Regions from separate parts of the Stenotrophomonas sp. 112478_Sma genome, predicted to be linked through region 2. Evidence: predicted binding sites of a transcription regulator. Region 2 holds the regulator's gene; the other holds the start of a gene.
What was found. Region 2 encodes FliA, which starts transcription of late flagellar genes. Its sites were predicted from a motif close to TAAAGTTTNNCNNNCNNNGGCCGATAA; they were not measured.
Positions count from the first base shown of each region.

Region 1: the regulator FliA is predicted to act here: its motif matches at 2,256-2,282, upstream of ACZK08_RS14340 (HDOD domain-containing protein).

Region 1 covers NZ_CM151072.1:3,116,059-3,123,724, reverse strand. The annotation lists gene ACZK08_RS14350 (autotransporter serine protease) at 1-932, shown strand, start outside; gene ACZK08_RS14345 (Glu/Leu/Phe/Val dehydrogenase dimerization domain-containing protein) at 991-2,088, opposite strand; gene ACZK08_RS14340 (HDOD domain-containing protein) at 2,369-3,451, shown strand; gene ACZK08_RS14335 (phospholipase D family protein) at 3,455-5,023, opposite strand; gene ACZK08_RS14330 (RNA pseudouridine synthase) at 5,066-5,764, opposite strand; gene ACZK08_RS14325 (M48 metallopeptidase family protein) at 5,813-6,313, opposite strand; gene ACZK08_RS14320 (DUF2058 domain-containing protein) at 6,377-6,934, shown strand; gene ACZK08_RS14315 (DksA/TraR family C4-type zinc finger protein) at 7,060-7,326, shown strand; gene ACZK08_RS14310 (mechanosensitive ion channel family protein) at 7,337-7,666, opposite strand, start outside.
Region 2 covers NZ_CM151072.1:1,954,178-1,961,843, forward strand. The annotation lists gene motD (flagellar motor protein MotD) at 1-80, opposite strand, end outside; gene ACZK08_RS09105 (flagellar motor protein) at 82-822, opposite strand; gene ACZK08_RS09110 (chemotaxis protein CheA) at 969-2,801, opposite strand; gene ACZK08_RS09115 (protein phosphatase CheZ) at 2,804-3,409, opposite strand; gene cheY (chemotaxis response regulator CheY) at 3,409-3,801, opposite strand; gene ACZK08_RS09125 (RNA polymerase sigma factor FliA) at 3,859-4,602, opposite strand; gene ACZK08_RS09130 (MinD/ParA family ATP-binding protein) at 4,599-5,486, opposite strand; gene flhF (flagellar biosynthesis GTPase FlhF) at 5,473-7,125, opposite strand; gene flhA (flagellar biosynthesis protein FlhA) at 7,271-7,666, opposite strand, start outside.

The DNA.
Region 1 (7,666 bases), 1.2 Mb from region 2:
GCCTGGCGGCCACGCTGGAGAGCCTGTCCGGCAAGGCCCACACGCGTGCCGAGGCGGCGACCTTCGACAGCATCGACATGTCGCGACGCGCGGTGGCCGCCCGTTTCGATCGCGTGCAGGCTCTGCCTGCGCTGCGCGGTGCCTGGCAGAGCACGTTGGGTGAGGCAGGGCAGGGCAGTTTCGCCGGCAGCGCCACCGACAGCCGGGGCTGGATGGCCGGTCAGGACGTGCCGCTGGGCAGCCATGGCCTGCTGGGTATGGCGTTCGGTGAAACACGCAGCAACGGTGGCAGTGCCTTCAACGGTGACCGCGGGCAGGACCGCCAGGCGCAGGCGCAGCTGTATGCCGGCTGGAGCGTTGGGCACGGTTATGCATTGGCACAGTTCGGCACAGGGCGGTTCACCCGCGAACTGGACCGGCAGCTGCTGCTGGGTGCAGGTGCCTACGGCGTTTCCGCGCGCTACGGCGGTCGATTCAGCAGCGCCAGTGTCGAAAGCGGCTATCGCTTCGGCACCGTCGGCGCGTCGTTGACACCGTATGTCGGTGCCAGTGCCACGCGGGTGGATACCGCGGCGTTCAACGAGCGCGGCGGCTTTGGTTTCGGCCTGCGTGGTGAAGCCAATCGTGCGCAGCGCAGTCAACTGCTGGCGGGGCTGCGCGGCGAGCGCGGCTGGGGACGCTGGACGCTGCGCGGGCACGCCGAATGGCAGCAGCGCCTTCAGGGCGGCGCCGGGGAGTGGCAGGCCAGCTTCGTCGGTGTCGACGCGTGGGCACCGCTGCCAGGTGCCGACTCACCGCGTGGCAGCGCCCTGCTCGGGCTTGCGCTGGAGTCGTGGTGGGGGCGGAGTGGCCGTCTGAGCCTGGGCATCGATCAGCGTGTCGGCGGTGATGACGCACGGCAAGCGGCGCTGCGTTACAGCGCCGGGTTCTGATCCATCATGGGGTTGCCGGCGCCCGGAGGGGCGCCGTGCCGAGGCCCGGCAGGGGCGGTCAACCGCCGCGCAGATTGCCCAGGCGCGGGGTGCTGCGGCCCAGCGGCATCTTCAGCTTGCCGATCGACAGGATGCGGCTCTCGGCGATTCGGTCGGCCGCACGTTGCGGCGCGATGTTCTCGCGCTGCGACAGTTCAAAGATGCGTGTCAGGTTGTGGTAGATGCTGCGGATCAGGCGCATCGCGCGCTCGCGGTTGTAGCCATCGATCTCCAGCGACACGTTCATCACGCCACCGGCATTGACCGCGTAATCGGGTGCGTACAGGATGCCGCGCGCGTGCAGTTCATCGCCGATTTCCAGGCTGGACAGCTGGTTGTTGGCGGTGCCACAGATGATCTTGGCCTTGATCCGCGGCAGGGTGTCGGCATTGATCGAGCCTTCCAGCGCGCACGGCGCGAAGACGTCGGCATTCACTTCGTGGATCTCGTCCGGCTTCACTGCTTCGGCGCCGAAATCGCTGACTGCGCGATCGACCAAGGCCGCGTCCAGGTCGGTGACATACAGCTTCGCGCCGCGGTCGCGCAGCAGCTTGACCAGTTCCATGCCGATGTGGCCCAGGCCCTGCACCGCGATGCTGGTCTTGCCCACTTCCTCGTGGCCGAACTTGAAACGCATCGACGCCATCAACGCCTGCAGCGCGCCGTAGGCAGTGAACGGTGCGGGATCTCCGGAGCCGCCATGCACCTGGTGGACGCCGGTCACGAACTGGCTTTCCAGGTAGATGTTCTCCATGTCGTTGACGTCGGTACCGACGTCTTCGGCGGTGATGTAGCGGCCACCCAGCGAATCGACATAGCGACCGAAGGCGCGGAACAGGACTTCGGTCTTGTCCGCTTTCGGATCGCCGATGATCACCGCCTTGCCGCCACCGACATTGAGGCCGGCCAGCGCATTCTTGTAGGTCATCGTCCGGCTCAGCCGCAGCACGTCGGCCAGCGCTTCGTCGGTGCTGGCATAGGGACGCATGCGCACGCCGCCCAGGGCCGGGCCCAGGGTGGTGTTGTGGATGGCGATGATCGCCTTCAGGCCGGCGTCATGGCTGTGGCAGAACACCACCTGTTCGTGGCCGGTGGTGGCGAGGGTTTCGAATAGCATGGCGTCTCCGATGGTGCGAACGGCGGCGAACTGCAGCGAACGACCAGTGAACGGTAGGGTCCCAAAACAAAAAAAGCGACGTCGTCGGTGCAGGGGGACGGGTCGCGCGGCGCCATTCTAGTCCATTCCCCGAGTGTCTGCCGTCGACGTCGATGGGCACTGCGGGTTAAAGAAGATGAAAGCGCGGCCGATGCTGCGTCGATGGCCAGTGGCCGGATCGTGTGAAGAGACAGAGACGGGCCATGGCGAGCGCAGTACGACATCGACAGGATCACGGCCGGTGACGCTGGCCTGGGCACGCAGGGTACGCGGCTGGCTTGCGTCGCTGACCGGCGCGGCGCCGTCGCGTCTGTCGGCGGGGCCGCGTCAGGCGGTGGCCGCTGCGGCTGCCCGCCTGCAGGGAGACCCAGTGCCCCCGGGAGAGATCGCCGCGCAGCTGCAGCGTGGCCTGCACGCGCTGGCGCTGTACCCGCGACTGGCGGGCGAGCCCGGCCCTGTCGATGCCGCCAGCGCCGGACTGGCACAGGCGGTCGCGGACGCGCTGCAGGATCGCGACTGGGCGACGCGGCAGCTGCCGCGCCGGCCGCAGCTGCTGCCGCAGCTGATCCAGACCGTCAACGATGATGCCGCCTCGGCACGGGTGATGGCGGCGATCATCGGCCAGGATCCGGTACTCACGGGCAACCTGCTGCGTATCGCCAACAGTCCCGCGTACAAGGTGCACGAACGCCCGGTCGAGAGCCTGCAGCGGGCGGTGACCCTGGTCGGCACGGAAGGCGTGCGGCAGATCATCAGTGCGGTGCTGGTGCAGCCGGTGATGCAGGTTCAGTGCGAGCGGTTCCCGCAGTTCAGCACGATCACCTGGGAGCACGCCCTGCTGGCATCGCGTGCTGCTGCCGACCACGCACGCAGCGTGAACTCCGGCGATGCCTTCGCTGCGCAGTGGCTGGGCCTGGTGCAGGGACTCGGTGCGGCGCTGGTGATGCGCCAGCTGCTGCAGGAAGCCCAGGCGCGCGGCGAGGACGTGCAGCCGGCCCTGGCCCTGCAGCTGCTGCAGCAGTGGTCGTTGCCGCTGGCACAGCGGGTGGCCGCCGCCTGGGAGCTGCCCGATCCGGTACACCAGACCCTGGCGGCCGACGCCTCGGGCCCTCTGTCCGACAGCCTGCGGCTGGGCAGCGCAGCGGCGGCGGCGAGCCTGCTGTGCCGGCATGGCCACGCCACCCAGGGCCGCATGCTGGCCCTGCTGGAGCAGCTGCCGTCGGCTCCGCCCCATGCGCTTCGCTGGATCTGGCGGCGCCTGCATGGTCGCAGCGTGGAAACACTGGACGACGCCCCGCATGAAGGCGAGGCCAGGGCACACTGAGCGCTACAGCTGCGATTCCACCGGCAGCCAGCTGATGATCCGCGACAGCCAGCGCTGGCGCCGCGTAGCACCTGGCTCGTCCTCCACCCAGCGCGGCGGAGGCTCACGCTCCAGCCAGCGCAGCCGATCGCGGTTGTCCACTGCCAGCCACCAGCTGTGCCTGGCGTCGGCCAGGCGCAGGTACTCGTCGCGCAGCTGCGCGCCCAGCACGGGGTCGTCGAACAGCACCCCCATTTCGGTGTTGAGATAGGCCGAGCGCGGGTCGAGGTTGAAGGAACCGACAAAGCCACGGCGGTCGTCCACCAGGAAGGCCTTGGTGTGCAGGCTGGCCCCGCTGCTGCCGAACAGGCCTGCATCGCCCGCCTGGCCCTGTGCCTTCAGCTCATACAGGTGCACGCCGGCGTTCAGCAGGGGCACGCGGTAGCCCATGTAGCCGCCGTGCACGGCCGCAACGTCGTTGGCGGCAAGGGAGTTGGTCACTATGCCCAGGTGCACGCCGCGCGACGCCATTGCCGAGAGCCCGTCCAGGCCCTCGTTGCCCGGCACGAAGTAGGGCGAAATCAACAAGGCCTTGCTGCGCGCGGACTCCAGTTCACCGATCAGCCCGGTAACGAGCCAGCTGCCGCGGTCGTCGTTGCGGTGTTTCATCGGCGGATCCGAGACGATGCGCACGGTGCTGCTCCAGTGCAGCGGCTCGGGGCTGGGACGCTGCCGATGGCGTGATTCGGCCACGCGCGCAAGATAGGGCCGGGCAGCATCGCGCTGCGCTTCATGGTCGGACTCACGCACCAGAAGGCGAAGCTGCGCGTCGGTATGGAAGGCCAGCGCGGAGACCGGAATCGCCGCCGGGCTGTTCCAGTAGTCGTCGAATATCCGGTTCGCCTGTGCAACGGCAGGGCCGGCGACCAGCAGGTCCAGGTCCTGGAAGTTCACATCCGTGCGCGCGCTGAAATACTCCTCGCCGATGTTGCGGCCACCGACGATGGCGACACGGCCATCGGCGATCCAGCTCTTGTTGTGCATGCGGTGGTTCACGCTGAAGAAGCGCTGCACCATCTCCACCATGCGCAGGATGCCGCTGCGGTTGCGGAACGGATTGTAGAGCCGGATCTCGATGTTCGGATGCCGGTCCAGCGCCATCATCAGCGCGTCCTTGTCCTTGGCATTCATGTCGTCGAGCAGGATGCGCACGCGCACCCCGCGCTCGGCGGCGTCATGCAGCGCTCTGGCCATCAGGTGACCGATCAGGTCGTCGTGCCAGATGTAGTACTGCAGGTCCAGACTGCGCCCGGCCTGCGCGGTGATCATCGCGCGCGCCGCGAATGCATCCATGCCATCGCCGAGGAAGGCCACGCCGGATTGCCCGGGGTGCGCCTCCTGCAGCGGCACGACCTGCTGGTCGATGCGGGTCTGCGCCGGTTGCAGCGGCAGTACGTGCGACGGCTCACCGTGCGCCTGTGGCGTCAGGTGGTCGGCCAGCAGCAGTCCGGACAGGACCAGCAGCAGAAGGATGGCGAAGATGATCGCAACGACGCGCAACAGGCGTCGCCACACAGGCGCAGGCGGGCTCATGGCCCCATGCTAGTGGATCGGCGTGCCGCGCGGCGGCGGGCGTCAGAACCGTTCGTCGCTGCCCACGTAGCGCCACTGTCCCGGCGGCAGCGGGCCCAGTGCCACCCGGCCGATGCGCAGGCGGCGCAGGGCGGTGACCTGCAGGCCGGCGGCAGCCACCGCGGTCTTCAGGCCCTTGGCCGTCAGCCCCTTGCCGGCGAAGCGCAGCCGCTGCTCGCTCTGCCAGCTCACCTTGGCCCCGCCCGACTCCTGCTGCAGCCGGGCCAGCAGCCAGGGGCCCCGTTCCGGCCCGCCTTCTGCCACTTCGACCAGATACTCCTGTTCGGTGCGGCCGAGATTGCGCTGCAGGTGGGCCAGCGTGGCCGGGTCCTGGCTGACCACGACCAGGCCGCTGTCTGCCGCGGGCAGGGACGCAGCCAGCTGCAACCCGTGGAAATGGCGCTGCAGTGGCCGGATGCCGCTGGCGTCCAGAGCGCTGTGGCTGTTGCTGCTGACCAGCGCACACAGGGTTTCGGCGGCAGCACCAGCCGGCTTGTGCAGCAGCATGCCCACGCGCTCGGCCTTGCTGTCATTGGCCTGTTCATCGACCACGATCACCGCCGTGTCATCGACCGGGCGCTGTGGCTGTTCGACCACCTCGCCATCGACCGTGACCCAGCCACCTTCAATGTAGCGCCGCGCTTCGCCGCGCGGGATGCCGAGCAGGGCGGACAAGCGTTTGTCGAGGCGTATCGGTTCCATGGGCGGGCAGGTCGGGCGGGGGCCGCGCAGTGTAGCCCCTGCGCGCGGTCAGCGCTGGCTGCGGTTGGCCAGCTCGGTCAGGTACAGGCGGGTGTCGAATTCCAGCTGCAGGTAATCGGGCTCCATGTGCTGGCAGAGCTGGTAGAAGGCCTTGTTGTGGTCGGCTTCCTTCAGGTGCGCCAGCTCGTGCACCACGATCATGCGCAGGAAGGCGGCCGGCGCCTGCCGGAACACCGTGGCGATGCGGATCTCACGGCTGGCCTTGAGGCGGCTGCCATGCACGCGGGAAATGGCGGTATGCGTGCCCAATGCATGCTTGATCACTTCCAGCGTGCTGTCGTAGCAGACCTTGTTGAGCGGTACCGACTTGCGCAGGTAGCGGTCTTTCAGCTCCTGGGTGTAGTCGTAGAGCTGGCGGTCGCTGCGCACCTCATGGGGCTCGGGATAGCGCTGCTGCAGCCACGGGCCGAGCCGGCCCTGCGCCAGCAGTTCGCTGACCTGGGCGACCAGGGGTTCGGGATAACCGGTGAGGTACTTCAGGACTGCCATGCAGGGGCGGCGGGGCGTCGGTAGAATGGGGGCATCCAAGATTACACGCGGTACGCACCGACCATGGCAAAGCCCAACGCGCTGCAGGAACAATTGCTCAAGGCCGGCCTGGCCAAGAAGTCGCAGGCCAGCGCCGCCGCACGCGAACAGGCCAAGGCGCGCCAGGGCAAGGCTGAATCGACGTCGGCCGAGGTCCAGCGTGAGGCTGAACGCGCCCGCGCCGAGAAGATCGAGCGTGATCGTGCCCTGGCCGCCGAGCGCAACGCACAGGCCAGGCTGGCCGAGCAGAAGGCGCAGGCAAAGCAGATCATCGCTGCCCATGCCGTGCCGCATAAGGGCGAGGACGAGTATCGCTTCAGCGATGGCAGCACGATCCGTACCCTGCTGATCGACCCCAAGCTGCGCAAGGCGCTGTCGGTGGGCGTGCTGGTCATAGTCGCCCAGGGCGAGGGTTACGCGTTGCTGCCCCGTGCTGCGGCGGAAAAGGTGCGCGAGCGTGCGCCGGAAGCCATCGTGGTCGACCACGGGCAGCCGGGCTCGACGGAGGAGATCTCCACCGGCAACGCCGAAGATGATGCCTATTACGCGCAGTTCCAGATTCCTGACGATCTGGTCTGGTAAGCCGCTGCCGCAGGCGTCCCCACGGGCAGACAGGTAGCTGAAGCACGGGCCGGGCGGGGCACTGCCCGGCCTTTTCCGTGGGTGTATCGTCCCCATATCAGGCCACACACCTGCGGAGGACGGACATGGCTACCGGTTGGGCGGGAGATGGCGCGGTCCAGGACCAGATCGACGCGACGGTAGACGATGCGATTGCCCGCGCGCGGCGCCAGCTGCGCCAGGGCCCGGGTCTGGAGCACTGCGAGGAATGCGACGCACCGATTCCGTTGGCGCGGCGCAACGCCGTGCCCGGCGTACGGCTGTGCGTGGCCTGCCAGCAGGCGCACGATGAGGAAGAGCAGGCGCACAGCAGCTACAACCGTCGCGGCAGCAAAGACAGCCAGCTGCGTTGATGTGGGCGGCTCAGCCGTCGCCCTGGATGCCGCCCGGCGCCTGTGCCGGATCGCGCCAGCGGCGTACGGTGCGCTGGAAGAACAGGTTGTTCGGCAGCTGCAGCACCGTGCCTTCGTGGCCTTCGCCGGTCTCCTGCAACGTGGTGTAGATCAGGTTCACATCGATCACCCGGCCCTTCAGTCCAGGCTTCTCGCCGTTCTCCAGCACCTCGATGTAGTCATGCAGGCGGAACGGGCGGGTAGTGAAGATCAGCAGCGTGCAGAAGATGTTGGAGAGCACGCTCCAGGCCGCGAAGAAGGCCACCGCACCGACGGCTGCAAAGCCCGTGAATGCCGTCCA
Region 2 (7,666 bases):
AGCAGCGTCATCAGATCGGCATAGGGGATCGCCCATGCTTCATGGTTGGCGTGCTCTTCGTGGTGTCTGCGGCGGGCCATGTCAGTGCAGGAAGCCGGACAGGTTGGTTTCGATGTTCCGCGGGTTCTCGCCCTGCGCGATCGAGATCAGGCCTTCGATGACCATCTCGCGGTCGCGGCTGTTGTGGGCGATCACCCCCTTCAGCTTGGCGGCGATCGGCAGGAACAGCAGGTTGGCCGACGCGATGCCGTAGATGGTGGCGGTGAAGGCGGCGGCGATGCCATGCCCCAGCTTGCTGGGGTCGGCCAGGTTCTTCATGACGGCGATCAGGCCCAGCACCGCACCGATGATGCCCAGCGTCGGCGCATAGATGCCCATGCCCTCGAAGACCTTGGCAGCGGCCTGGTCACGGTGTTCCTGGCTGCCCAGCTCGATCTCCAGCATGTGCCGGATCGATTCGGGCTCGACGCCGTCGACCAGCAGCTGCAGGCCTTTGCGCAGGAACGGATCCTGCTGCGCTTCCACCTGCGCTTCCAGGCCCAGCAGGCCCTGGCGGCGGGCGATGTTGCTCCACTCGACGATCTGCTGGATCAGCTCGCGACGATCGCTGTGCGGCGGGCGCACGACCCAGCGCACGATCCGGAAGGCATGCCTGAATACGGCGGGTGCGGTGTGCAGCAGGATCGCGGCGATGGTGCCGACGATGACGATCACGAACGCCGCAGGCGACCACAGGGACGCCAGTCCGGCGCCCTTGAGGATGCTGCCGCCGACCAGCGAGGCCAGGGCGAGAAAGAGTCCGATGAGGCTGAGTCTATCCATGGGTCCGGTATCGGCGTGTGTGAATGGGACTTGAGACACCGGTCGATCGCGTACAGACGGTAGTCACAGTTTCTGGTTCGCCGGGCATGGCCCGGCGCTATCGCGCGAGGCCGTTTCCGGTAGCGCCGGGCCATGCCCGGCGAGCGTCATCGCAGGCCATCCACGTCGAGGATGAGGGCCATCCGGCCATCACCGATCAGCGTCGCACCGGCGTAGCCGCGCAGGCCGCGCAGGGCCTTCGGCAATGGCTTGATGACCACTTCCTCGCGCCCACGGACCTGGTCCACGACCAGGCCGAAGCGCGCCTCGCCGGCCTGCAGCACCACGATGGTGAGCAGCGCCGAGGCGGCGGGCGTCACATCCAGCCACTGGCGCAGATCGACCAGCGGCAGGGTGTGCGAGCGACGATCCAGCACCGCCCGGCCATCGAACCAGCCCAGCGAGGTGCGCGGTGCATGCAGCACTTCCATCACGCGCGCCAGCGGCAGCGCATAGACGTCCTCGCCGGCCTGCACCAGCAGGGTTGGCAGGATCGCCAGGGTCAGCGGCACGCGGATCAGGAAGCGGCTGCCCCGGCCCAGTTCCGACTGGATCTGGATCTGCCCACTGAGCTCGCGGATGCGCGACTGCACCACATCCATGCCGACGCCGCGGCCGGAGATGTCGGTCACCTGCTGCTTGGTGGAGAAGCCGGGCAGGAACACCAGGTGCAGGCATTCCTCGCTGCTCAGCCGGGCCGCCGCCTCCGGGTCGATCAAGCCCTTTTCGCGTGCTTTCGCGCGCAGTTTTTCCGGATCGATGCCGGCGCCATCGTCCTGCACCTCGATGCTGACGTAGTCGCCTTCCTGCTGGGCCGACAGACGCACGTGGCCCATGCGTGGTTTGCCCTGTGCTTCGCGCAGATCGGGCATCTCCACACCGTGGTCGATGGCGTTGCGGACCAGGTGCACCAGCGGGTCGGCCAGGGCCTCGACCAGGTTGCGGTCAAGCTCGGTTTCGGCGCCGACCAGCTCCAGGTCCACTTCCTTCTTCAGCGAGCGGGCGACATCGCGGGCGACCTTGGGGAAGCGCGAGAACACCTTGCCGACCGGTTGCATGCGCGTGCGCATCACTGCCGACTGCAGGCGCGCGGTGGCGATGTCCAGGGTCGACACGGCGCGGTCCAGTTCCTCGTCGCGCAGGCGCGCACGCAGGGTCTTGAGCCGGTTGCGCGACAGCACCAGCTCGCCGATCAGGTTGACGATCGCATCCAGCCGCTTGGTATCCACGCGCACGGTGTGCTCGGCCTCGGCCACCGGCTTGTTGGCCGCGGGCTTGGCAGCGGCGGCCGCGGGGCGCGGTGCGGGCAGTGCAGGCGCAGGCGCCGGCGGAGCAGCCACGGGTTTGGCGCCGGGGGCGGCGCCGCCGTGCAGCTGGTCCAGCAGGGCTTCGAACTCATCCTCGCTGATCAGGCCATCGTCGGCCTTGGCCGGCGTCGCCACCGCGGTGGGGGCGTTGCTGCCGTGCAGCTGATCGAGCAGGGCCTCGAACTCGTCGTCGGTGATCAGGTCACCGGCAGCGGGCGCGGCTGCTGCGGGAGCGGCGGCGGCCGGCGCAGCAGCGCCGTGCACGTCGAACTGGGCGATCAGGTCCGGCGGGGCATAGCCGGGTTCGTTGCCGGAAGACACGGCATCCAGCATCGATTGCAGGTAGTCCAGTGATTGCTGTGCGGCATCGAAGTGATGCGGCTGCAGCACCGCCTGGCCAGCGCGGGCGGCGCCCAGTGCCTCTTCGGCGGCATGGCACAGCTCGACCATGGCGGTGATGCCGAGGAAGCCGGCGCCGCCCTTGAGCGTGTGATAGCCACGGAACACGGCGTTGAGCTGGTCGGCGTCCTGCGGCGCCTGTTCCAGCGACACCAGCTGTTCGCCGAGGCGATCCAGGATTTCCTGTGCCTCGATGATGAAATCGGCGGTGATGTCGTCGGATACCGCGCTCATGCTTACAGTCCCAGGTCCGACAACAGGTCGTCGGCGTCGTTCTGAGAGACCGCGTGGCGGTCCAGTCCCTTCAGTGCCGGTCCGGCCAGCGCCGGATCGGTGCGATGCTGCTCCGGTGGCAGGCCCAGCGCGCCAAAGCCTTCGTGCACGCGGCGGACGATGCCGACCACGCGACGGATGATCTGTCCGGTCAGGTCCTGATAGCTCTGGGTCAGGGCAATCTCGGTCAGGTTGTGGCGGATGCGTTCCAGCTGCGCATCCTGCCCCGGCTGCAGGCCTTCGGCGCGCAGCTGTTCGGTGAGGCTGCGGCACTCTTCGGCCAGGTCCAGGGTGCGGTGCGTGGCCTGTTCGGTCATCGCCACCACATGGTCCAGGCGCGCGCAGGCGTCGTCCAGCTCGCCCGCCTCGCTGGGGACGGTCGGCAGTTCGCCCAGGGCCTGGCCCAGTTCGCGGGCCAGCCGTGACAGGCCGCTCATCATCGGCTGCGTGCGTGCGGCCACCAGGGCGTCGATGCGCTGGCGCCAGGCGCTCTCGTCGCCGGATTCGAGCGCGTCGAGGGCTTCCTGCAGGCGCAGGGCGAGGGCGTTCTTGTCGACCGTGGCGTCCATCAGGCGCTGGCCGCCAGGCGTTCGAAGATCTTGCCCAGTTTCTCTTCCAGCGTCTGCGCGGTGAACGGCTTGATGATGTAGCCGTTCACGCCGCTCTGCGCCGCTTCGATGATCTGCTCGCGCTTGGCCTCGGCGGTGACCATCAGGACCGGCAGGGTCTTGAGCTTGGCATCGGCGCGGATCGCCTTGAGCAGCTCGATGCCGGTCATCACCGGCATGTTCCAGTCGGTGACCACGAAGTCGAACGGCTGGCTCTGCAGCATCGACAGTGCGGCATGCCCGTCCTCGGCTTCGGCGGTGTTGGTGAAGCCCAGATCGCCCAGCAGATTCTTGACGATGCGGCGCATGGTCGAGAAGTCGTCGACGATCAGGATGCGCATGTTCTTGTTCAAAGCGGAGTTCCTTTGTTGTTCAGTCGCCCGCGGTGGCCGTGGCCGCCGCAGGCATGTTCATTCTTCAAGCCCGGCATCCGCGGCCTCGAAGATCTTCAGCCGGCCGCGCAGGCGCAGCACGGCCTGGCCGTGGATCTGGCAGACGCGCGATTCGCTCACGCCGAGCACCGCGCCGATCTCCTTCAGGTTCAGCTCCTGCTCGTAGTACAGCGAGAGCACCAGCTGTTCGCGCTCGGGCAGATGGCCGATGGCCTTGCCCAGTTCGCGGCCGAACTCGCCACGTTCCAGGACCTGCTGCGGTGTCGGTCCGCCCTGGGCGACGGTGTCCAGTTCGCCCTGGTCTTCGATGCGCGATTCCAGGCTCAGCACCTGGCCGCGCGAGGCGTCCTCCATCAGCCGCAGGTATTCGGGCAGTGGCATGTCCATGGCCGCCGCCACCTCGGTGGCACTGGCTGCACGGCCCGTGGTCTGCTCCAGGCGGCGGATGGTGGCGGCCGCATCGCGGGCGCGCCGATGCACCGAGCGCGGTACCCAGTCGCCGCGGCGGATCTCGTCGATCATCGAGCCGCGGATGCGGATCGAGGCATAGGTCTCGAACGAGGCACCCTGGTCGGCGTCGTAGCTGCGCGAGGCTTCGATCAGGCCCATCATGCCGGCCTGGATCAGGTCGTCCACTTCGACGCTGGCCGGCAGGCGTGCGGCCAGGTGATGGGCGATGCGCCGCACCAGGTCCGAGTGCTGGGCGATGACCTCGGTCGCCGCCGAGCGCTGGACTTCCCTGTACTGGGCCGCGCCTTTCATGCTGCCACCCCGCGTTGCTTGAGGATGCGCTCGAGGAAGAATTCAACGCCACCGCGTGGCTCGGTGGGGGCCTGCCAGCGGGCGGTGCGACGGGCGATCTCGGTGATCGCCAGCGCCGCCGGGCTGGATGGATAGGCCTTCACCACCGGCTGCTGGCGCTGCACCGACAGGCGCAGCCAGTCATCCTGCGGCACGCAGCCCAGGTAGTTCAGCGAGACATCGGCAAGGAACTTCTCGCAGACCCGGGTCAGCTTTTCATACAGTACGCGGCCCTCGTTGGGGTCGCGCACCATGTTGGCCACCACCTGGATGCGGTCCACGCCGCGCTCGCGCGACAGCACCTTGATCAGTGCGTAGGCGTCGGTGATCGAGGCCGGCTCGTCGCAGACCACGACAACGGTGTCCTGTGCGGCCTGGCAGAAGGTCAGTACGCCGTCGGTGATGCCGGCGGCGGTGTCCACCACCATGATGTCCAGCTCGCGTTCCAGTTCGGAGAACACGTTCACCAGGCCGATGTGCTCGGCCGGGGCCAGCTCGGCCATGTGCCGCCGACCGGACGCGGCCGGCACCACCAGCACGCCGTTCGGACCTTCGACGATCACGTCTTCCAGCGAGCAGCGGCCGGCGACCAGATCCGCCAGGGTGTGGGTGGGATTCAGGCCCAGGATCACGTCGATGTTGGCCAGGCCCAGGTCGGCGTCGAGCAGCAGCGTGCGCTTGCCCATGCCGGCCAGCGCCACGGCCAGGTTGGCCGAGACGTTGGTCTTGCCGACGCCGCCCTTGCCACCGGTCACGGCGATGGTGCGCACAGGGCCGAGCGGCTCGCTGCGGGTGGCCGACAGCGGGAAGGTCTTGGTCAGCTTGGCGTACTCACGCGACGGCATGGTTCAACTCCGGGTTGCAGGGCATATCGGCCGCTCGGCGCAAATCTTCAAGGCGAAGTACGAGATTGGCCGCGCTGGCCCGGTGCAGGTCGTCCGGAACGTCCTGGCCATCGGTCACCCAGGTGATCGGCAGCGCGTGGTCCACCGCGACCGACAGGGCGTTGCCGAAGCGGCCGGTCTCATCCAGCTTGCTCAGCACCAGGCCCTGCAGGTTGGCCGCGCCGAAGCGGCGCACCACCTCGTCCATGTCGCCGAAGCTGGTATTGGCCGGCAACACCAGCAGGGTGCGGACCTGGCGGGCGGCACGCAGCCACTGCAGCTGGGCGGCCAGGGCGCGGTCGCGCGGGCCCAGGCCGGCGGTATCGATCAGCACCAGCTTGTAGTCCTTCAGGCGCTCCAGCAGCTGGTCCAGGTCGGTACCGCTGTTGGCTTCATGCACCGCGATGCCGAGCTGGCGGCCATAGCCGTACAGCTGCTCGCGGGCACCGATGCGCAGCGTGTCGGTGGTGACCAGGGCCACATCGCGCGGCGCGTGCTTCTCGGCGAAGCGCGAGGCGAGCTTGGCGATGGTGGTGGTCTTGCCGGCCCCGGTTGGACCGACCAGAGCGATCACGCCGCCTTCTTCCAGCGGATCGACCGGCGCGATCGGCAGCCTGCGCGAGATCAGGCCCAGCATCAGCCCGCGGCCCCGGTGGGCTTCGGTTTCCAGCGGTATCTGCATGGCCACATCGCGGGCCAGCCCGGCATCGAATCCGTACTCGTCCATCAGGTCCAGGGCGGTCGCCCGCACCGGGCAGCCGCGCAGGCGCTCGTCGGTGAAGCGGTTCATCTCGCGCTCGATGACCTGGCGCATGCCGGCCACTTCGTGGCGCAGCTGGCGGATCTCGGCATCGTCCTGTGCAACCACCGTCAGTACCGGCGCCGGGGCAAGGAGCGGCGCCGGGGCCGGCGCGGTCTCCGCTTCAGCGGCAGCGGCAGGGGCTGGCGTGGTCTCGGCAACGTCCTGCGCGTACGGCGGCTCGGGGTGCACGGACTCGGCCTGCGCAGTGGCCGCAGCGGTGATCGGCAGCGGCGGCGGCAGCACTGCCGGCGCGGGGGATTCGTGATGCTCGTCCTGCGGCGGGTCGATCAGGAAACGGGCGCGGTTGGCGGGCGCCGGTGCGGGAGCCACGACGGCGCTCGCGAACGGCGCGAAGATCTGCTCCGGCAGTGCCGGATCGTTGACGGTGGCACGCGCCAGGGTGGCAGCGAAGCCGGAACTGCCGCGGGTGGGCACGATCTCGTCCGCACTGTCCAGGGTGCGGCCGGTGGCACCGACGGCCGCGCGGGCGAGGGCGGCCACGGCCGATGTGGTGGCCGTCACCGGCTGCTGGGCTGGTGTCGCGGAGCGGCGACGGGTGACCGCGGCGATCACTGCATCCGCGGCGGTGCGCGGTTTCGGCGGCGGCGGAGCCACGTCGCGCCGCGAGGCTTCCAGCGCGCGTTGCACCGCGCTCTCGTCATAGTTGGCTGCGGCGACGATCTCGACGCCTTCCTCGATCCGGCGGTTGGACAGGATCACAGCATCGGGACCATGTTCCTTGCGCACCAGGTTCATGGCCGAGCGCATGTCGGCGGCGACGAATCGTTTGATTTTCATGCTGTGGTCACGGGACGGGGACGGCGGGGTGGGGGTGGGAGAACGCGGGTGGTCGGTGGTCTGCACGGAACGAGTTCCCCTTGGCATCTGTCTGTTGCGGTGGTTCGAAGGTGGTGTCTGTTTTCTGACGCATCGGTGGGCGGCGTCAGCTGATCGTTCCGACCAGCTTCAGGCGCTTGTCCTCCGGCACTTCGCTGTACGCCAGTACCGACAGCGACGGAACGCTGTGACGGACCAGGCGTGCCAACGCGGCACGTACCGGGCCGGGAACCAGCACGACCGCGGGCTCGTTGCGGGCTTCCTGCTTGCTGACACATTCGGCCAGACTCTGATGCAGTCGCTCGGCAAGCCCGGGTTCCAGCGCGGCGCCGTTGCCCTGCGTGGACTCCTGCAAGACGCGTTCCAATTGCGGGTTGAGGGTGAACACCGGCAGCTCCGCCGACATTCCGGCGATCTCCTGCACGATGAAGCGGCCGAGCGCGGTGCGCACTGCGGCGGTGAGCGTGGCCGGGTCCTGGCTGGACGGCGCGTGCTCCACCAG